Regions from separate parts of the Actinomadura vinacea genome, predicted to be linked through region 1. Evidence: predicted binding sites of a transcription regulator. Region 1 holds the regulator's gene; the other holds the start of a gene.
The links. Region 1 encodes HspR, which represses chaperone genes until heat shock. Its sites were predicted from a motif close to ANTTGAGTCNNNNNGACTCAANT; they were not measured.
Positions count from the first base shown of each region.

Region 1 (10,714 bases):
GACGAGCCCGGCGACGATCGGGACGTAGCCGGGGGCGCCGTCCCCGCCCGGTTCGATCAGCGCGCCGACCAGGGCGAATCCGGTGGCCACGCACACGAACCCGAGGACCAGGGCACGGCGGGCGCCGAGCCCGGAGTCCAGCGCGGCGCCCGTCCCGTTGCCGAACGCCGCCGCGATCGCCACCGGGAGCAGCGCCAGCCCGGCCTTGAGCGGCCCGTGCTCCAGCACCAGCTGGAGGAACTGGGTGAGGGCGAACAGCGTCCCGGCCAGCGCGAAGGAGAACAGCGCGATCACGACCGCGGCGCCGGAGAAGTCGGGCCTGGCCAGCAGCCGCAGGTCGAGCATGGGCTCGGGGTTGCGGTGCTGCCAGAGGACGAACGCCCCCAGGGCGACCCCCGCGACGGCCAGCCCGCCGAGCGTGCGGGCGCCGGTCCACCCATGGCCCGGCCCGGAGATGACCGCCCAGACCAGCGCGGACAGCCCGGCCGTGGACAGCAGGGCGCCGAGCGCGTCGGGACGGCGGCGCGGCCCGCGCGACTCGGGCACCAGCAGGAGCAGCCCGAGCACGGCGACGGCGGCCACCGGCACGTTCACCAGGAAAACCGATCCCCACCAGAAGTGCTCCAGCAGCAGGCCGCCGAGCGGGGGACCGGCCGCGGCCGCGACGACCGAGGTGGTGCCCCAGATCGCGAACGCCTTGGCGCGCTCCTCCGCGTCGAAGACCTGCGCCAGGATCGACATGGTGCCGGGCATCAGCAGCGCCCCGCCGACGCCCATGAGCGCGCGCAGCGCGACGAGCTGGCCGGGGCTCGCGGCGAAGGCGGCCAGCAGCGAGCCGGTGCCGAACAGCGCGAAGCCGGCGAGCATGGCCGCGCGCCGCCCGAACCGGTCGCCGAGCGCGCCCGCGGTGAGCAGCAGCCCGGCGAACGCCAGCGAGTAGGCGTCGATCACCCATTGGACGTCGGCGGTGGTGGCGTCCAGATCGCGGATCAGGGCGGGGATCGCCACGTTCAGGATCGTGTTGTCGACCACGACCACGAAGAGGCTGAGGCAGAGCACGGCAAGGATCCGCCATCGACGCGGATGCTTCGGAGGCATCACGAGACTCCTCTCGTACAGTGTGCGATTTGACTCGCACACTGTACGAGTCAAATCGTACGATGTTCAAGTCCCGTACTCTGTACGAGAGCGGAGGGAGACCCAGCGGGCATGGCCGGAAAAGAGAAGGCCCCCACCTCGGTGTGGACGCGGCCCGAACGGCGGCGGCGCGAGCAGCCCACCCTCAGCCGCGACCAGATCGTCGACGCGGCCCTCGACCTCCTCGACGCCGAAGGCCTGGCCGGCCTGAGCATGCGCCGCCTCGGCACCCGCCTCAACGCCGGCGCCACCTCGGTCTACTGGCATGTGGCCAACAAGGACGAGCTGCTAGAACTCGCCCTCGACCGCGTCATGGCCGAAGTCCGCGTCCCCGACCCCGAGCAGGAGGGCTGGCGCGCCGCCGCCACCGGCTACGCACGCAGCGTCCGCGCGCTCATCCACCGGCACCCCTGGACCGTCACGCTCTTCGCCGGCGGCCCCATGCTCGGCCCCAACGCGACCCGCACCCTGGACGAGATCCTCGCCGTCTTCGAGCACGCGGGCTTCACCGGCCACGACCTGGAATACGCCTGGTCCACCCTCATCGACTACGTCATCGGCGTCGCGGGCAACGAGGCGAGCTGGCACACCGGCCAGCCAGGGGTCACCGCAGAGGAATGGATGGAATCGCTGGGCCCGTACCTGGAAGGCATGGACGCCCAGCACCCCCGCGTGGCGGCCCACATCCGCGAGATCTGGGCCAAGGATTATCAGAACGTCCTAGAGGAACGCTTCGCCTTCGGCCTGGAATGCGTCCTCAACGGCCTCGCCACACGCACCCCGACCCCCTGAAGACGCCGAACCGGGTGCCCGCCCCCTTGGGCACCCGGCCGGACGGCAACGCGTCAGTCCTGCGGACCCGATGGCCGCGATCACTTTCACGCCGATCCGCAAGACGCAGGACGCCCGGCCGGGGTCCCCGGCCGGGCGCTCGCCCCGAAACGTGGGATCAGGAATGGTGCGGGGTCTCGTTCGTCCAGCCGGCGCCGAGCACGAGCCGCCGGGACAGGACGTCCCCCGACCGCATGCCCTCCATGGAACCGCCGGGCTTGATCACGACCCGCCGGCCGGCGAGGATCCGGTACGTCTTCGGCTCCAGGACGAGCTGGTAGTCGAAGACGGTGCCGCTGCCCTCGGCCATGGTGCCGCGGGCCGCCAGCCCGATCCCGGTACGCCCCTTGTCGTCGGTCACCGACCCGATCGTCCGGACTCCGGGCACGCCTGCGAGGAAGCGGAAGGCCGCCGCGCGCACCTCGGGCGTGGCTGGCCGCCGGGTGAGGAAGTCGAAGCCCGCCATGAGGTCGGTCGCGGCGCTTCGCGGCCGCTGTCGGAGGCCCGCCGGGAACAGCAGTTCCTTGACCTTCGCCGGGTCGTCCACCAGTTCGACGCTGTCACGCGGGGTCTGCTTGATCTTGCGGCAGCCCTCCTTGGAAAGGGGCTTGCCGTCCTTGCGGAGCCTCGAGCACATCTCGTCGCGCTGCTCGGCCGCCCGCTTCTTGTCCTCGGGGGTGGAGCGGTCCTCGTCCCACGTGCCGGGTCCGACGCCGTAGGTCTTGCCCGGGACGGTGCTGAGCGTGGCCCAGTGGTCGTTGGACCAGACGCGCATCGTCTTGGGCGAGCCCGCCTTCTTCCAGGCCGCCTCGTCGGCCGCCGTCAGCGGGCGGGCGCCCAGGTCGCGGGCATAGAGGACGTCGTCGTCGGAGGCGGAACGGGCCCTCCAGTCGTCCCACTGGGAGCTGTAACCAAGGACCGTGTACCCGTCCGCGCCCTTGCCGACGCGGTACGCCTGGCCGTCGATGGTCTGGACGCGCCAGTAACGCCCATCGGGCTCCTTGGCCGCCTGGTCGGCCGCCGCGAGCAGGATCGAGCGCGCGGACGTCCCGCCTTGCTCCGGCTGCGGCGCCACCGTCCCGCCGCCCCCCAACGTGGCGACGGCGACGGCGGCCGCGGCACCGGCGGCGACCAGGCCGGTCAGGGCGAGCTGCATCCGCCCGGCCAGGCGCGGGCGGGGCCGGACGCGGCGCCGCGGCCCGCGTCCGGCGATCTCCGACTCCAGGGCCGCCAGGGCGGCGCCGGTGGCGCGGGCGGACGGCGGCGCGGGCTCGGCCATCAACTCGCGGACCTTGTTCATCTCGCTCATACCGTGGACTCCTCAGTGATGATCAGGGGGTCGGCCCCGCCCAACGCCGCGCGCAACTTCTTTCGAGCCCTGTTCAGCCGCGACCCGACCGTGCCCGTCTTCAGGTCCAGCGCCGTCGCGACCTCGTCGTACGAGAAGTCCGCGAGCGCCACCAGCAGCAGGACGTCGCGGTCGCCCGGGGACAGCCGGGCCAGCGCCTTGGCCAGCTCCCCGCCGACCTCGCCGGCGGTCACCCTGGCGGCGACACGGTCCTCGTGGCCGTGCGCGACGCCGTCGGCCGGCGTGCGCGCGAGCGCGCGGAGGTGGCGCCGCTCGGCCCGCCGGTGCAGGCCGATCTGGTTGGTGGCGATCCCGTAGAGCCAGGCCCGGACCGCCCCCTTCGCCGGGTCGAACCGGTCCCGGCGGCGGAACGCCGCGAGGAACGTCTCGGCGGCGATGTCGTCGGCGGCGTCGGCTCCCAGGCGCCGGGCGACATAGCGGTGGATCTCGGCGAAGTACCGGTGGAAGATCCCGGCGAACAGTTCGGGCTCATGCCACGACCTCGCGATCGTCTCCGCGTCGCTCTCCGGGTCGTCCGCTGCGTCCTCGGCCGAGGCGTGGCTCCGTCTCATCTGAAGTCCTTGTCGTGGGGAGGCTGTCACCCCTCTCTCATCCGTACCGGCGGTTCGCCTTCACGCACCCCCGTCAGGGAGCAGTAGGCGCGCTCGGCCTCTCGTTGGTCCAGCCGACCTCCAGGTAGGTCTGCGCGAAAAGGGTCTTGCCTCGGTTGACCACATGGAAGACAGCAGCTGCGAGGTGGCGGGATCCACCAGCGCCCGCTGGGCCCCGGCCTTGCCGATCCGCAACTCGCCCTGACGGCGCGGCCGCCTCATGCTCGTGGCGGAGGGGAGGCGGTTCGGCCTCGTCCGCGGCGACGATTCCCGAAGACGCGGCCGCCCGGCGGGAACCGGAATACATGGCTCAGACGTCCTGTTGATGTGAACGTCAGCAAAGTTGAGTCGCACAGACTCAAGTGATTTGACAGCGAGGGTCGGGCGCGGCAACCTAGGCCAACAGAAGACTCGACCGGCCGCGGGCCCGCCCCGAACAGGCGGCGGGCAGGTCGGCCCACATACCGGGACACGGAACCCCACGACGGAGGACGAGGAACATGGCACGTGCGGTCGGTATCGACCTGGGGACGACCAACTCGGTCGTCGCGATCCTGGAGGGCGGGGAGCCCACGGTGATCGCCAACGCGGAGGGGTCGCGGACCACGCCGTCGGTGGTGGCGTTCGCCAAGAACGGCGAGGTGCTGGTCGGTGAGGTCGCCAAGCGGCAGGCGGTGACCAACGTCGATCGCACCATCCGGTCGGTCAAGCGCGAGATGGGCACCGACTGGAAGACCAAGATCGACGACAAGCCCTTCACGCCGCAGCAGATCAGCGCGTTCGTGCTGCAGAAGCTCAAGCGCGACGCCGAGTCCTACCTGGGCGAGAAGGTGACCGACGCGGTGATCACCGTGCCGGCCTACTTCTCCGACCACCAGCGGCAGGCCACCAAGGAGGCCGGGCAGATCGCCGGCCTGAACGTGCTGCGGATCATCAACGAGCCGACCTCGGCGGCGCTGGCCTACCACCTGGAGAAGGAGAACGAGGCCACCATCCTGGTGTTCGACCTGGGCGGGGGCACCTTCGACGTGTCGCTGCTGGAGGTCGGCGACGGGGTGGTCGAGGTCAAGGCGACCTCCGGTGACAACCACCTGGGCGGCGACGACTGGGACGACAAGGTCGTCGACTGGCTGGTGGAGAGGTTCAAGAACGCTAACGGCGTGGACCTGGCCAAGGACAAGATGGCGCTGCAGCGGCTGCGCGAGGCGGCGGAGAAGGCCAAGATCGAGCTGTCGTCGTCTTCGGAGACGCAGATCAATCTGCCCTACATCACCGCCTCTTCGGAGGGGCCGCTGCACCTGGACGAGAAGCTGTCCCGGGCGGAGTTCCAGCGGATGACCGCTGAGCTGCTGGAGCGGACCAAGGCGCCGTTCAAGCAGGTGCTCAAGGACGCCGGGATCGGCGTGGACGGGATCGACCAGGTCGTGCTGGTGGGCGGTTCCACCCGGATGCCGGCGGTCAGCGAGCTGGTGAAGGAGCTGACCGGGGGCAAGGAGCCCAACAAGGGCGTCAACCCCGACGAGGTCGTGGCGATCGGCGCCAGCCTGCAGGCGGGTGTGCTCAAGGGCGAGGTCAAGGACGTCCTGCTGCTGGACGTGACCCCGCTGTCGCTGGGGATCGAGACCAAGGGCGGCATCTTCACCAAGATCATCGAGCGCAACACCACCATCCCCACCAAGCGCTCGGAGACCTTCACCACGGCCGACGACAACCAGCCGTCGGTGGAGATCCAGGTGTTCCAGGGCGAGCGGGAGATCGCCGCCTACAACAAGAAGCTCGGCACCTTCCAGCTCACCGGACTGCCCCCCGCGCCGCGCGGCGTGCCGCAGATCGAGGTCACCTTCGACATCGACGCCAACGGCATCGTCAACGTCAGCGCCAAGGACCAGGGCACCGGCCGCGAGCAGTCGATGGTCATCACGGGCGGCAGCGCGCTGCCCAAGGACGACATCGAGAAGATGATGCGCGACGCCGAGGAGTACGCCGAGGAGGACCGCCAGCGCAAGGAGGAGGCCGAGGTCCGCAACCAGGCCGACACCCTGGCCTACTCGACCGAGAAGTTCCTGCGGGAGAACGAGGACAAGATCCCCGCGGAGACCAAGACCGAGGTCGAGGAGGCCGTCGCCGAGGTCAAGAAGAACCTCGAGGGCACCGACGTCGACGCCATCCGCACCAGCGCCGAGAAGCTGGCCCAGGTCAGCCAGAAGATGGGCGCGGCGATGTACGCCCAGAACCCCGAGGGCGGCGCGGAGGCCGGCGGCGACGCCGGGCCGACGGCCGACGCCCAGGGCGGCGAGGCCGGTCAGGACGACGAGGTCGTCGACGCCGAGATCGTGGACGACGACAAGGACAAGAAGGACGGTGCCGCGTGACGACCCCTCCCACCAGGGGCGAGGGCGAGGAGCGTGAGGGCCCGGTGATCCGCGACAAGCGGCGCATCGACCCCGAGACGGGCGCGGTCCGGGATCCCGCGGGGGCGCAGCCCGCCCCGCCGCAGGCCCCGGTCCCGCCCGCCGGGGCAGCCCCCGGCGGGGGCGGCGCGCCGGCCGCGGACGGGGCGCTCCAGACCCAGCTCGCCGAGCGCACCGCGGACCTGCAACGGCTCAAGGCGGAGTACGACAACTACCGCAAGCGGGTCGAGCGGGACCGGGTCGCGGTCCGCGAGCAGGCCCTGGCCAACGTGTTGAACGAGCTGCTGCCGGTGCTGGACGACATCGGCCGGGCCCGCGACCACGACGAGCTCGTCGGCGGATTCAAGTCCGTGGGCGAGGCGCTGGAGGCGGTGACCGGCAAGCTCGGCCTGGTCCGGTACGGCGAGAAGGGCGAGCCCTTCGACCCGACCGTGCACGAGGCCCTGATGCACGGCTACTCGGCCGAGGTGACCGAGACCAGCGTGACCGACGTCCTGCAGCCCGGCTACCGGATCGGGGAGCGGATCCTGCGGCCCGCCCGGGTCGCGGTGGCCGAGCCCGACCCGAACGCGGCCGCGCCCGGCGCGGCCGAGCCCGGAGGCGCCGGTGACGGCGGGCAGGGTGGCGGCAAGTCCTGAACCGCGGAAGCGGAACCTCGCGGTGGCCCCGCACCCGGCGCACCGGGGCGGGGCCCGCGGGGGCGGAAACGACCTCACTTCAGTGGCACGAGCAGAGAGCGGAGCGCCGTGAGCACCAAGGACTACCTGGCGAAGGACTATTACAAGGTCCTCGGTGTCTCGAAGAACGCCTCCCAGGACGAGATCAAGAAGTCCTACCGCAAGCTGGCCCGCAAGTACCACCCGGACGCCAACAAGGGCGACACCGATGCCGAGGACCGTTTCAAGGAGGTCTCCGAGGCCTACGACGTCCTGTCGGATGAGAAGCGCCGCAAGGAGTACGACGCGGTGCGGGCGATGCCGGGCGGTTTCCGCGGGCAGCAGGGCGGCGGCTTCGGCTTCGACCTGGGCGACCTCTTCGGGCAGACCGGGGGCGGTGGTACGGGCGGCGGCGGCACCGGGGGCGCCGGCGACCGGCTGGGCGACCTGTTCGGCGGGCTGTTCGGACGGGGCGGCGGCGGCACCGGCACCCGCACCACCGGGTCGCGCCGGGCCCGCCGCGGCGCCGACGTCGAGACCGACGTGACGCTGTCGTTCGGGCGGTCGATGAACGGGGTGACCGTCCCGCTGAAGCTGACCAGCGAGGCGGGGTGCCCGAGCTGCCGCGGGACGGGCGCCAAGGCCGGGACGGTGCCGCGGGTGTGCCCGTCCTGCGAGGGCACCGGGCACGAGACCCGCAACCTGGGCAGCTTCGGGTTCCAGGAGCCGTGCCGCGAGTGCCGGGGCCGCGGGCTCGTCGTCGACGACCCGTGCCCGACGTGCAACGGCAGCGGCCGGGCGACCGGGACCCGCACGATCCAGGCCCGGATCCCGGCGGGCGTCGCCGACGGCCAGAAGATCCGGTTGAAGGGCAAGGGCGCGCCGGGCGAGAACGGCGGCCCGGCCGGCGACCTGTACGTCAACATCAAGGTGCGGCCGCATCCGGTGTTCGGCCGCGACCGCGACAACCTGACGCTGACCGTCCCGGTGACGTTCCCGGAGGCGGCGCTGGGCGCGGAGGTCAGGGTGCCGACGTTCCAGGGGCAGCCGGTGACGCTGCGGCTGCCGGAGGGCACCCCGAACGGCCGGACGTTCCGGGTGCGCGGGCGCGGCGCCACGCGTCGCGACGGCACCAAGGGCGACATGCTGGTCACCGTCGACGTGCAGGTGCCGCAGAAGGTCGACGACCAGACCCGCGAGGCGCTGGAGCGGCTGCGCGCCGGCGGCGCGGGCGACGATCTGCGCAGCGAGCTGCTCCAGAAGGCGCGGGAGGAGTGAGCCGGTCATGGACGCGTTCGGCGACGACACCCCGGTCTATGTGATCTCGGTGGCGGCGCAGCTGTCGGGCCTGCACCCGCAGACGCTGCGCACCTACGACCGGCTCGGCCTGGTCTCGCCCGGCCGCACGGCGGGGCGGGGCCGCCGCTACTCGATGCGCGACATCGTGATGCTGCGGGAGATCCAGCGGCTCTCCCAGGAGGAGGGCATCAACCTCTCGGGCATCAAGCACATCCTGGAGCTGCAGCGGGACAACGCGATGCTCCGCGAGGAGCTGGCGAAGGCGCACGCGACTCTGCAGGACCTGGCCAACGAACTCGAGTCGACCCGGGCGGTCGCCGCGCGGCTGGCGCAGCAACGGCGGCGCGGCGATCCCAAGGGCGGATCCGCCCCGGGCGGCGATCTGGTGCCGATCCGCCATACCAGTGTCGTGGTGTGGCGTGAACGCGGCGGCGAAGACTGACGGGGAGTGGGCAACCGAAGATGGACTACAAGCTGACGCAGAAGAGCCAGGAGGCGGTGTCGGTCGCGGTTCGCCGGGCCGCGGCCGAGGGGCATCCGCAGGTGGAGCCGCAGCATCTGCTGGTGGCGTTGCTCAGCCAGCCGGAGGGCACGGCCGCGCCGCTGCTGGAGGCTGTGGGCGCCGACTGGCAGGCCGTGCGCCGCCGCGCCGAGGAGCAGCTGGCGGCCCAGCCGAAGGCGGCGGGCTCGACGCTGTCGTCGCCGCAGATGGCGCGGCAGCTGATCGTGGCGATCAACACGGCGGCCAACCGGTCCAAGCAGCTGGAGGACGAGTACGTCTCGACCGAGCACCTGCTGGTCGGGCTGGCGGCCGACGGCGGCCCGGTCGCGGGCCTGCTGAAGGAGTTCGGCGCCACCCCCGAGGCGCTGCTGGAGGCGTTCGAGAAGGTCCGCGGGCACGCCCGGGTCACCAGCGAGAACCCCGAGGACACCTACCAGGCCCTGGAGAAGTACGGCGTCGACCTGACCGCGGCGGCCCGGGACGGCCGGCTCGACCCGGTCATCGGCCGGGACGCCGAGATCCGGCGGGTGGTGCAGGTGCTGTCCCGCCGTACCAAGAACAACCCGGTCCTGATCGGCGAGCCGGGCGTGGGGAAGACCGCGGTCGTCGAGGGCCTGGCGCAGCGGATCGTCGCCGGTGACGTGCCCGAGTCGCTGCGCGGCAAGCGGCTGGTGGCGCTCGACCTGGGCGCGATGGTCGCGGGGGCCAAGTACCGCGGCGAGTTCGAGGAGCGGCTGAAGGCCGTCCTGAACGAGATCAAGCAGAGCGACGGGCGGATCGTCACCTTCATCGACGAGCTGCACACCGTCGTCGGCGCGGGCGCGGCCGAGGGCGCGATGGACGCCGGGAACATGCTCAAGCCGATGCTGGCACGCGGCGAGCTGCGCATGATCGGCGCGACCACGCTGGACGAGTACCGCGAGCGGATCGAGAAGGACGCGGCCCTGGAGCGCCGTTTCCAGCAGGTGCTGGTGGGCGAGCCGTCGGTGGAGGACACCATCGCGATCCTGCGCGGGCTGAAGGGCCGGTACGAGGCGCACCACAAGGTGCAGATCAACGACTCGGCGCTGGTGGCGGCCGCGACGCTGTCCGACCGGTACATCACCTCGCGGTTCCTGCCCGACAAGGCGATCGACCTGATCGACGAGTCGGCGTCCCGGCTGCGGATGGAGATCGACTCGCGTCCGGTCGAGATCGACGAGCTGCAGCGCTCGGTCGACCGGCTGCGGATGGAGGAGCTGGCGCTCCACAAGGAGACCGACGAGGCGTCCCGGCAGCGGCTGGAGCGGCTGCGCCGCGACCTGGCCGACCGCCAGGAGCAGCTGAACGCCCTGGTCGGACGCTGGGAGCAGGAGAAGGCGGGGCTGAACCGGGTCGGTGAGGTCAAGGAGCGGATCGACCAGCTCCGCGGCGAGGCCGAGCGCGCGCAGCGCGACGGCGACCTGGAGACCTCCGCGCGGCTGACCTACGGCGAGATCCCGGCCCTGGAGAAGCAGCTCCAGGAAGCCGCGGAGCAGGCCGACGACGAGAACCGCGACGCCATGGTCAAGGAGGAGGTCGGGCCCGACGACGTCGCCGACGTCGTCGCGTCCTGGACGGGCATCCCCGCGGGCCGCCTCCTGGAGGGCGAGACCGCCAAGCTGCTCCGCATGGAGGACGAGCTGGGCAAGCGGCTGATCGGGCAGGAGCCGGCCGTCCGCACCGTGTCGGACGCGGTCCGCCGCGCCCGCGCCGGCGTCGCCGACCCCGACCGTCCGACCGGGTCGTTCCTGTTCCTGGGCCCGACCGGGGTCGGCAAGACCGAGCTGGCCAAGGCCCTGGCGGAGTTCCTGTTCGACGACGAGCGGGCGATCACCCGGATCGACATGAGCGAGTACTCCGAGAAGCACTCGGTGGCCCGCCTGGTCGGCGCGCCGCCC
Region 1 is NZ_BAAARW010000026.1:25,034-35,747, forward strand. It holds gene ABD340_RS33165 (MFS transporter) at 1-1,098, opposite strand, end outside; gene ABD340_RS33170 (TetR/AcrR family transcriptional regulator) at 1,210-1,929, shown strand; gene ABD340_RS33175 (CU044_5270 family protein) at 2,087-3,277, opposite strand; gene ABD340_RS33180 (RNA polymerase sigma factor) at 3,274-3,888, opposite strand; gene dnaK (molecular chaperone DnaK) at 4,428-6,299, shown strand; gene grpE (nucleotide exchange factor GrpE) at 6,296-6,976, shown strand; gene dnaJ (molecular chaperone DnaJ) at 7,085-8,272, shown strand; gene ABD340_RS33200 (heat shock protein transcriptional repressor HspR) at 8,280-8,735, shown strand; gene clpB (ATP-dependent chaperone ClpB) at 8,756-10,714, shown strand, end outside.

Region 2 (10,714 bases), on a different contig from region 1:
CGTCTTGCCGATCCCGCCCGGACCGGTGACGGCCACGCACACGGGCGCGGTGCGGGACGGGTCGCCCAGGACGCCCGACAGCTCGCCGAGAAGATCCTCGCGTCCGACATGGCCGGGCACGTCGGCCGGGAGCTGGCGCGGCACGAGGTAGGGCCGGCCCCGCACCGCCTCCGCCTCGTCGGGGCCCTGAACCCCGGTGAGGATCGCGCGATGCAGCTGCTGCAGTCCGGTGGACGGCTCGATGCCCAGCTCGTCCACCATGCGTTCACGCAGGTCGCGGAATACGGTGAGCGCCTCGGCGGGACGCCCGGCACGGGCCAGCACGGTCATCAGCTGGCCGCGGCAGCGCTCCCGCAGCGGATGGTCGCCGATGAGCGCGCGCAGTTCGACGTCCAGGCCCTCATGGCGGCCGAGGGCGATGTCGGCGTCGATCCGGTCCTCGACGGCGGCCAGCCGCAGCTCGTCCCAGTCGGCCGCGCGCCGAACCGAAGGGGACGTCAGATCGGCGCAGACAGGGCCGCGCCATCGGGCCAGCGCGGTGCGCAGCAGTGCGGCCGCCGGCCCCGGCTCCCCCGCCGCCAGCCGTTCGCGGGCCCGCCGGACCTCGTCGCGGAAGTTCTCCAGGTCCAGCTGGCCCGCGGAGATCCGTAACCGGTAGCCGGGCGGACGCGTCTCGATCGGCGCGGAGGAGCGGTCGCCGTCCGCGCCCAGGGTCCTGCGCAGCCGCGACACCATGCCCTGTAACTGCACCCGCCACGAATTCGGTGGATCGCCCTCCCAGAGGGCCTCCACCAGGCGGTCCACCGACACCACCCGGTCCCGTTCCAGCAGGAGCAGGGCCAGGACGGTGCGTACCTGCGGGCCGCCCACATCGAGCGGGCTGCCCGCCCGCTCGGCCGACATCGGCCCGAGCACGCGAAAGTAGAGCCCACCGCTCATATGGCCGCAACTCTAGGCGATCATCCGCACGCCCGAGTACGAAGACCACATTCGGTCGACCCTCACTGTTCCAAGCGCCCCGGGTGAACGGGGCTTGAGCGCTCCCCCGTCCACCCTGGACGCTTTCGGCGCGGGCCTTCCGCCCGACTCCCGCGCCGTCGGGCGGCCCGCCGCACCCGGGGCATCCGCAGGCCAGCACCCCATACCTGCAGGACCCACATCATGCCCGCCCCCGAAGGGACACTTCACGGACCACCCTGTGCGCAGAGCATTCCGCACGCCGCTAAGAATCCACTAAAAAGGGCGAAACGCCCGTGCTGCACCACAGCACGGGCGTCTCACCCGGTCACACCGCGACCGCGGTGGTGGCAGGCTCCAGGGCCAGCTCCAGAACCTCCCGGACGTCGCTGACCGCGAAGACCGTCATGTTCTCCAGCACCTCGGCCGGGACGTCCTCCAGGTCCGGCTCGTTGCGCTTGGGCACGATCGCGGTCGTGATGCCCAGCCTGCTCGCCGCCAGCAGCTTCTGCTTCAGCCCGCCGATCGGCAGCACCCGCCCGGTCAGCGAGACCTCACCGGTCATCGCCACGTCCGAACGGACCGGCCGGCCCGACAGCAGCGAGGCCAGCGCCGCCGTCATCGTGATGCCCGCGCTCGGGCCGTCCTTGGGGATCGCGCCGGCGGGCACGTGGACGTGCACGCCGCGGTCCTTCAGGTCGCCGACCGGCAGCTCCAGCTCCGCCCCGCGCGAGCGCAGGTAGCTGAGCGCGATCCGGGCCGACTCCTTCATGACGTCGCCGAGCTGGCCGGTGAGCGTCACCCCGGTGTCGCCGGTCTCCTTGTCCGCCAGCGACGCCTCGATGTAGAGGACGTCGCCGCCCGCGCCGGTGACCGCCAGCCCGGTCGCCACGCCCGGCACGCCGGTCCGCCGCTCCGACCTGCTCAGCTCGACCTCCGGCGTGAACCGGGGCCGTCCCAGGTAGTCCTTCAGCTCCGCGGCACCGACCGCGACGGGCAGTTCCGCCTTTTCCAGCGCCACGTTCGCGGCGACCTTGCGCAGCACCCGGGCGATCGAGCGGTCCAGCGACCGCACCCCCGCCTCCCGGGTGTACTCCGCCGCCAGCAGCCGCAGCGCGTCGTCGCCGAAGTCCACCTCCGCGGCCTCCAGCCCCGCCTTCTCCAGCTGCCGCGGCAGCAGGTGGTCGCGGGCGATGGTGACCTTCTCGTCCTCGGTGTAGCCGTCCAGCTGCACCAGCTCCATCCGGTCCAGCAGCGGGCCGGGGATCGCCTCCACCACGTTCGCGGTGGCCAGGAACAGCACGTCGCTCAGGTCGAGCTCGACCTCCAGGTAGTGGTCCCGGAAGGTGTGGTTCTGCTCGGGGTCCAGGACCTCCAGCAGCGCCGCGGTCGGGTCGCCCCGGTAGTCGGCGCCGACCTTGTCGACCTCGTCCAGCAGCACGACCGGGTTCATCGAGCCCGCCTCGCGGATCGCCCGGACGATGCGTCCCGGCAGCGCGCCGACGTAGGTGCGCCGGTGGCCGCGGATCTCCGCCTCGTCCCGGACGCCGCCGAGCGCGACCCGGACGAACGTGCGGCCCATCGCCCGCGCGACCGACTCGCCCAGCGAGGTCTTGCCGACCCCGGGCGGCCCGGTCAACGCCAGCACGGCGCCGCTGCGCCGCCCGCCGACGACGCCCAAACCCCGGTCCGCGCGGCGCTTGCGCACGGCCAGGTACTCGATGATGCGCTCCTTGACGTCGTCCAGGCCCGCGTGGTCGGCGTCCAGGATCTCCCGGGCGCCCGCGATGTCGTAGGCGTCCTCGGTGCGCTCGTTCCACGGGATGTCCAGGACGGTGTCCAGCCAGGTGCGGATCCAGCCGCCCTCCGGGGAGGCGTCGGACGAGCGCTCCAGCTTGTCGACCTCCTTGAGCGCCGCCTCCCGCACCTTCTCGGGCAGGTTCGCCGCCTCGATCCGGGCGCGGTAGTCGTCCTCCTCGTCGGCCGGGTCGCCGTTCAGCTCGGCCAGCTCCTTGCGGATGGCCTCCTGCTGCTGCCGCAGCAGGAACTCGCGCTGGGTCTTCTCCATGCCCTCCTGGACGTCCTTGCGGATCGTCTCCGCCACGTCCAGCTCGGCCAGGTGGTCGCGGGCCCAGCCGACCACCAGGGTGAGCCGCTCGACCGTGTCGGGGGTCTCCAGCAGCTCGATCTTCTGCTCGTCGGTCAGGTACGGGGCGTACCCGGCGTTGTCGGCCAGCGCGGACGGGTCGTCGATGGCCTGCACCACGTCCACGACCTGCCAGGCGCCGCGCTTCTGCAGGATCGCGCTGACCAGGCCCTTGTACTCCTTGGCCAGCTCCTGGGCGCGGCCGGTGGCCGGCGGGACCTCGATCCGGGTGCCCTCCACCCACAGCGCCGCGCCCGGCCCGGTGGTGCCGGTGCCGATCCGCACCCGCTCCACGCCGCGCACGACCGCGCCCGGCTCGCCACCGGGCAGCCGCCCCTCCTGCTCCACGACGCCCAGCGTGCCGACCGCCGCGTACTGCCCGTTGAGCCTGGGCACCAGCAGCACCCGCGGCTTGACGGCCGACCTGATCCCCGGGCCCTTGGTCTGGGCCGCCGCCCGGGCCGCCTCGATGGCGGCGCGCACCTCGTTCTCCGACAGCTCGAGGGGCACGACCATGCCCGGCAGAACGGCCCCGTCGTCCAGGGGCAGGACCGGCAGCGTCAGGGTCTCGCTCATGCTCTCAGCTCCAAGTCTGTAGCGGTGTGACCCCACCTCGGGGGGTTGAGTCATACTCACTCAAGAAAACGGAGCACGATTTTGTTTCCGCAGCAACGTTCGCTCTCAGCGATCACCGCGCACCCTGTCCCGTCCGGGCGAACCCGGCCCGGCGCGACGCGACGAAGTGAGCTGCCCGGGCTCACCGCCGCCTGGCCGCCGAGGCCGGCCTGGACGACACCCACGAGCGGGGGCCCTGCCTTGCCGCACCTCAGTGGCCTTTCCGACCTGCTGAGCGCCCAGCGCCGACATGGTCGGCTGGTGCGTATCCACGGCCACAGCCGCTGGTGGCACCGGGACCAGAGTCGGATACGAGTTTTGGCTGGAGCGCGCGACTATTAGAATCCACGCGTGCCTCAAGAGCCATCCTCCGAGACCGTCCGCCGGGCAGTCACTCGCGGCCGCGGAGCCCGTTTTGATGTGCCCGAGGGGAAAGCGTCAGCCATCGCGAGGAAACTCAATCAGCGGCTCGTCGGGGAGGACGTTCATGTGATCGTTCCTGGGCCCGCGACGATCACAGCGCTACAGTTGGTCAGCGCGGAAGATGCGCGACGCACGCGCCCCGAGCTGGAAACCCTTCTCGCTGACTTCCGTGGCCTGGCACACACTCTCATCAAGCAGTTCAACCAGGGCACGCTCGACGAGGAGGTCTGGTGGGCGTTTGAGCACGGCGAGCACTGCTGTTTCGAGAACCTCGAAACCGGCTTGATCGTCGAGGCCCACACCGATTTCCCCGATACGGTCGACCCGTACTTCCTCTTGCGCTTCGCCGAGACTACAGGCCGCTACCCCGACGTCCTCAGCGCCTGCGTCCACGGTTTCCACGACATGTGCCGCCTGCTTGAAATGGCGGGAGTCTCATGAACAGCGCGGCCCGCGTGCGCACGTAGGCGTGGCGACGGACTTCGGCCGCCTGAAGTCCGATGACACGAGATCAGCCTATGAGCGGGTCTTGGACGTTGCGACAGATCTCCGGTTCCGGGGGATGGGGAGGTACGAGGGTGAGTTTCCGGCTGGCGGCGTACGCCGTGTGCATCGAGGACGGGCGCGTGCTGCTCGCCCGTCACGTGCCATCCAAGGGCGAGTCCAACTGGACGCTCCCGGGCGGCAGGGTCGAGCACGCGGAGGATCCGTTCGACGCGGTGATTCGGGAGGTCGCTGAGGAGACCGGCTGCGACGCGGTGGCCGAACGCCTGCTGGGCGTGGACTCAAGGGTCATCCCCGCGGCTGAGCGCGCCATCCCCGGCGGACCCGAGCACCAGAATGTCGGCATCTTCTACCAGGTCCGCATCACTGGCGGCCGACTCCGGCCTGAGCCGAACGGCGAAACCGCTGAGCCGACCTGGACTCCGATCCCCGAGGTCGCTCGCCTGCGCCGGTCATCGCTGGTCGACGTCGGCATCGCCCTGGCGCAGACCCTCCCGGCCACCGGCCACGTCGCTCCGGTCCCGGTCGGCGGCTTGATCCAGCACTGAGGTCACCTACGACATCAGCCCCTACCGATTCGAGATCCAACACCGTCACATCTTCCAACTGGAGCTCACCGAGCCCACCCCGAAGCGATGGGCCGGCCAAGAGGTCCTGCTCGACGCCTGCCGGGCTGCTGTCAGATGCCTTTGGCATGCTTCCCTCGTGATCGACCTGACCGACGAGTTCCTTCAGCCCAGACCAGGAACCATCTGCCACTGGCCGGCCGGCCTTGACCATCCGGTCGCCGGCACCTGGACCATCACGATCCCGCTCGAGCCCTTCTCCGCGGACGACGAATACGAGCCCGCCACCTTCCGTCCCGGCACCGGCGGGCCCGAACTCGTCACGACGGATATCTCACTCGACTTCATCAAACTGCCGGCCGCCGAACTGGCCACGCTGAGCCGGCGCACCTTCACCTTCCCGGTCAACCCAGAGGACGGCTACATCGACGGCTCGATCTATCTCGTCGCCGCCCACTGCCCAGTCGATGTCACCCGCATCGAGTTCGGCCAAGCCGCCCCGGGCCACATCACCGCCACCCTCCACGCCTACTTCGACTTCGACGCGGCGGGCGGCATCGACATCCACAACCGCACGGCCGACCTGAAGACCATCCTGCGCTTCGAACTGGGCCGGCCCGTCAGCTCCGGAAGCCCCTGAGTCCGCCGAAATCGTGTTGCGGATCGACTCACGCCGTGACAACGTGCGGATGGCGCTGTCAACCCGACTCGGGAGGTTGATCAATGGCTGCCAAGGTTCTCGGCAAGGCCCCGGCCACCGCTTCGGCCGCAGCGCGCGCCACGGCCTGACGGGCCGACGTTCCATCTCGCGCCTGCATTCCTGAGGTCGAAGCGATCCCGGCGCAGGGAAGCCCCTGCGCTCTTGCCCACGTGAAGCCTGTGCGCTTCACGGCTTCGAATCTCAAGGAGCTTCAGTGTCTTCGTACGCTTCCTTCGAGCCGCTCACCGGCGCCGAAGGTCAGCCCACTCCCGTCCTTCGCCACGGCGACACCGTGCTGCGCCCGGCCATGCCCTGGACGGCCAGCGTCCAAGCCCTGCTCAACCACCTGCAAGAGGTCGGCTTCACCGGCAGTCCCCGTGTCGTCGGGGACGGCTGCGACGACCAGGGTCGCGAAGTCGTCACCTACATCGAGGGCGGCTTCGTGCACCCGCACGCTTGGACCGACGAAGGGGTCTGGCGCGCCGGCCGGCTGCTGCGCGACCTGCACGACGCCACCGCCACCTTCCGGCCGCCGCCCGAAGCGGTCTGGCAGCCGTGGCCGTTCCACAGCGACGCACCCGATGCGATCATCAGCCATCGCGACACCGGCCCCTGGCACACCGTCGCACGCGACGGCCTGCCGGTCGCCTACATCGACTGGACCAGCGCCGGACCGACCGATCGCCTCGACGACATCGCGGGCGCCGCATGGTGGAACGCACAACTGCACGACGACGACGTCGCCGAACGCCAGAACCTGCCCGACGCTGCCTCCCGCGCGGGGCAGCTCAGGCGTTTCCTGGACGGCTACGGCCTGGCCGTCGAGGACCGCCGCGACTTCGTCACCAGAATGATCGAATACGCCATCCGCGACTGCGCCGGCGCCGCCGTCAAGGCGCGGGTCACCCCGGAATCGACCGACACCGCTCCACTGTGGGCGCTGGCCTGGCAGGCGCGGTCCGCGGCATGGATGCTCCGCCATCGCCCGCTCCTCCAACGGGCCATCAGTACCTGAGGCGACCGCGGCGTCCCACCCCTTCGATGACTCGTGGTGGAATGCGGGTGTGTGCCGCGTGGCCGTTCGGGTGGGGTGTGGTGGTCCTGAGATTCTTTCGTCGGCGTGGTTCGGGTCCGATCCAGACGGCTCCTCCCGATGTCAGTCCGCCACTCCCGCGGTCGCCGGCCGACCTGGCCGTGCTGAGCGCGCGTCAGCGGGTCGAGGAGTGGCGGCGGGCGGCCCAGCTGGACGCCCGGGCACTTCCCGGTCTGGGTGCCGCCCTGAACGAGCTGGGCGTCGCACTGTCGGTGGTCAGGGACGAAAGCGGGGCGCTCGAACCGACCCGTGAGGCGGCCGGTATCTATCGGCGCCTTGCCGAGGAGGATCCCGCCGCATTCCGGCCCGCCCTGGCCATTGCCCTGTCCAACCTGGGGCTCCGGTTGTCGAAGACCGGGAACGAACGGGCCGCGCTGGAGCCCGCCCGCGAAGCGGTGGCCATCCTGCGGAGCCTGGCCGAGGAGGATTCCGCGGCCCACCTCCCCGCCCTGGCGTCCACTCTGAACAGGTTCGGTACCCGTCTGGTGGACGCCGGGGACGACCGCGCCGGTTTCGAGACCATCCGTGAGGCGATCGGCATCCGGCGGCGGCTGGCGGACCAGGATCCCGCCGCACATCTCCCCGAACTGGCCGTCATGCTGAACGCCCTGGGTGCCAGGGACGACGAAGCGCTCGCGGCCTCCCGGGAGGCGGTCGACATCCGGCGGCGGCTGGCCGAGACACAACCGCTGACCCACCTCCCCGGCCTTGCCATGAGCCTGGCCAATCTCGGGGTGCGCCTGTCGCGGGCCGGTGACACGGCCGCCGCGGTGCGGGCCACCCGGGAGGCGATCGACATCTACCGGCGGGCGCCCTTCACGATCCCGTTCCGCACTGATCTCGCCGTCGCCCTCAACGATCTCGGGCTCCGCCTGGCGGAGGACGGGGACCGGGGCGGGGCGGTGGACGCCGCCGCAGAGTCGGTGGGCATTCTGCGAGACCTGTATTCGAAGGATCCCGACGTCCATCTGCCGCTTCTCGCGCTCGCTCTCCACAATCTCGGCAGGCGGCTGTCGGAGCTCGGGCAGGAGCAGGAGGCGTTGCGGTCGGCCCGGGAAGCGGTCGACATCCGGCGGCGCCTGGCCGAGTCCGGGACGGCCCGGCACCTTTCCGACCTGGCACGTTCCCTGTGGTCGGCCGCCTCGATCGGCGCCGCCCACGGGATCGACCTCGATGCCTCGCTGGACGCGGCGGACGAGGCCATCTCGATCTACCGGGCACTTCCCGGGCAGGGCGCGGGGGAACTCGGCGACGACCTGGCCGAAGCGGAACGGACCCGCACCCGGATCGCCGAGCGGCTCGGCCCGGCGGGCACCCCGACACCGCGGGGATCCGGGGGCCGGCGATCGGACGGTTCCAGAACGCCGGCGGAATGACCCGCCCGATGCTGGAGCAGATCGTCGGCACCCAGCCGGCCCTGGCCGGCCTCCCCGTGCCGGCCAACATCGACGTGGGCAGTGTCCGGTGATCGCCCAGGGGTGAGACCAAAGCCGGCCGGTGCGGTCATGTAGCATCGGCACATGCATTCCTGATCTTGCCCGTCCCCGCGTCCGAGGCCTCCGCCCGGCGGGGAAGCGTCCCGGCAGATCAGGATCCTGATGCTCACCGCTGCTCGCTCTCCGCCCGGACGCCGGCCGGCCGCATTCGTCCGATCGACGCCGAGCATCCAAGGAGAGCAGACATGATCGATCCCCGCCTGGCCGGGCAGAACGTCCTGGTCACCGGAGGCGCCGGAGGCATCGGCGCGGCGATCAGCCGCGCGTTCGCCGCTCAGGGCGCACGCGTGGCGATCCACCACCTCGCCCAGAACCCCGCCGCGCCCGCCGATGCCGAATGGGCGCACATCACGCCCGAGGCCGACGTCGCCGAGAAGCTGGCGCGGGAACTGGGCAACGGATCCTTCGCGATCAGCGCGGACCTGTCCGAACCCGACGCCGCCCACCGGCTCGCCGAAACGGTCGCGCACCGGGCCGGGCCGATCAACGTCCTGGTCAACAACGCGGCCCACTGCGAGCTCCCCGACAGCATCGACACCCTCACCCATGGGTCGCTGGAACGGCACTACCGGGTCAACGCCATCGCACCGGCGCTGCTGACCACCGAAGTGGTCCGCCTGCGCCGCGGCGAGGACCCGCTGTGCGTCGTCAACATCTCCACCGACGCCGCACGGGCGTTTCCCGGCCAGACCGGCTACGGGACCTCCAAGGGCGCGCTCGAGGCGTTCACCCGGTCCAGCGCCCTGGACCTAGCGGCCCGGGGCATCCGGGTGAACGCCGTCGCCCCGGGCCCGGTACAGACCGGCTGGATGGACGAGGACCTCCTCGCCCAGGTCACGGAGATCGTGCCGATGGGCCGAGCCGGCGAGCCCGGCGACATCGCCGACGCCGTGGTGTACCTGGCCTCCCACCAAGCCCGCTGGATCACCGGCCAGGTCCTGCAGGTCGCCGGCGGGCACGCACTGTGACCCGACCGCGCACACGATCGCATGGGGAACGCGTGTAGTGCTGCCACGGGCCTCGGACGGCGAGCGAGCGCAGGGGAGGGAAAGCGCGGAGGGGGATCGGGTGATCAAGAGGGAGATGTCCTCTTGGAGAAGGAGCTCCTTTGAGAAGAACCCTCCGTCTGGCGGCTGCCGGCTTAATGGCCACCGCCGCTCTCGGCGTGGCACCCCCGGCCGGCGCCGATCCCCCCGGTCGTTCGGCGGCGCCGCTGCCGGCCGGGAAGTCGTGGACCGTCACACTCGTCACCGGTGACGTGGTCCGGGTCCGCACGAACGCCGGCAAGGTCCCCACGGTGTCCGTCACGCCCGGTGAGGGGCGCCGGAGCACGGCTTTCGGCACCTCCGTCCGGCCCGACGGAAGCATCCGGGTCATCCCCGCCGACATGGCCCCGCGGATCGGGAAGATGCTGGATCCCGCGCTGTTCGACGTCACCGGGCTGATCAAGCAGGGGTACGACGACTCTCGGACCAAAGAGGTGCCGCTGATCGTGCAGCGGGAGCCGGGCGCTCCCTCGACGCTGGGCGGCACCCTGCGGGAGGGGCGCCGGCTTCCCAGCCTCGGCGCCGTGGCGGCCCGGCAGCCCAAACGCCAGGCGCACCGCTTCGGCGCGGCGCTGAAGCAGCGGTCTCCGGGCGTCCGCAGGGTCTGGCTGGACCGCCGGATCCGGGCGAGCGCCATCACCGCCGCCAAGGCCGCGACGCTGGACCGCAATCTCACCCAGGTCGGCGCGCCGTCCGCGTGGAACGCGGGCTACACCGGTGCGGGCGTCAAGGTCGCGGTCCTCGACACCGGGGCCGACCCGGAGCACCCCGATTTGAAGGGCCGGATCGCCGAGAGCCAGGACTTCTCGGACACCGGGTCCACCGTCGACCGGTTCGGCCACGGCACGCACGTGGCCGCCACGGTCGCCGGAACCGGGCAGGGCTCCGGCGGTGAACGAAAGGGCGTGGCGCCCGATGCGTCGCTGCTGGTCGGCAAGGTCCTCGACGACGAGGGCTTCGGCACCGACTCGATGGTCATCGCCGGCATGGAGTGGGCCGCGCCCCGCGCCAGGGTGGTCAACATGAGCCTGGGCGGCTTTGATCCCTCCGACGGGAAGGACCCGCTGTCCACCGCCCTCGACCGGCTCACCGAGCAGCACGGCACGCTGTTCGTGACGGCCTCGGGCAACGATGGGATGCTCGCCGGGGTCCCCGCTCCGGCCGCCGC
Region 2 is NZ_BAAARW010000011.1:540,550-551,263, reverse strand. It holds gene ABD340_RS14250 (AfsR/SARP family transcriptional regulator) at 1-939, opposite strand, end outside; gene lon (endopeptidase La) at 1,286-3,679, opposite strand; gene ABD340_RS14240 (hypothetical protein) at 4,070-4,582, shown strand; gene ABD340_RS14235 (NUDIX hydrolase) at 4,720-5,193, shown strand; gene ABD340_RS14230 (hypothetical protein) at 5,351-5,851, shown strand; gene ABD340_RS14225 (aminoglycoside phosphotransferase/kinase family protein) at 6,126-6,926, shown strand; gene ABD340_RS14220 (tetratricopeptide repeat protein) at 7,106-8,380, shown strand; gene ABD340_RS14215 (SDR family NAD(P)-dependent oxidoreductase) at 8,686-9,468, shown strand; gene ABD340_RS14210 (S8 family peptidase) at 9,609-10,714, shown strand, end outside.
Region 2: the regulator HspR is predicted to act here: its motif matches at 3,723-3,745, upstream of lon (endopeptidase La).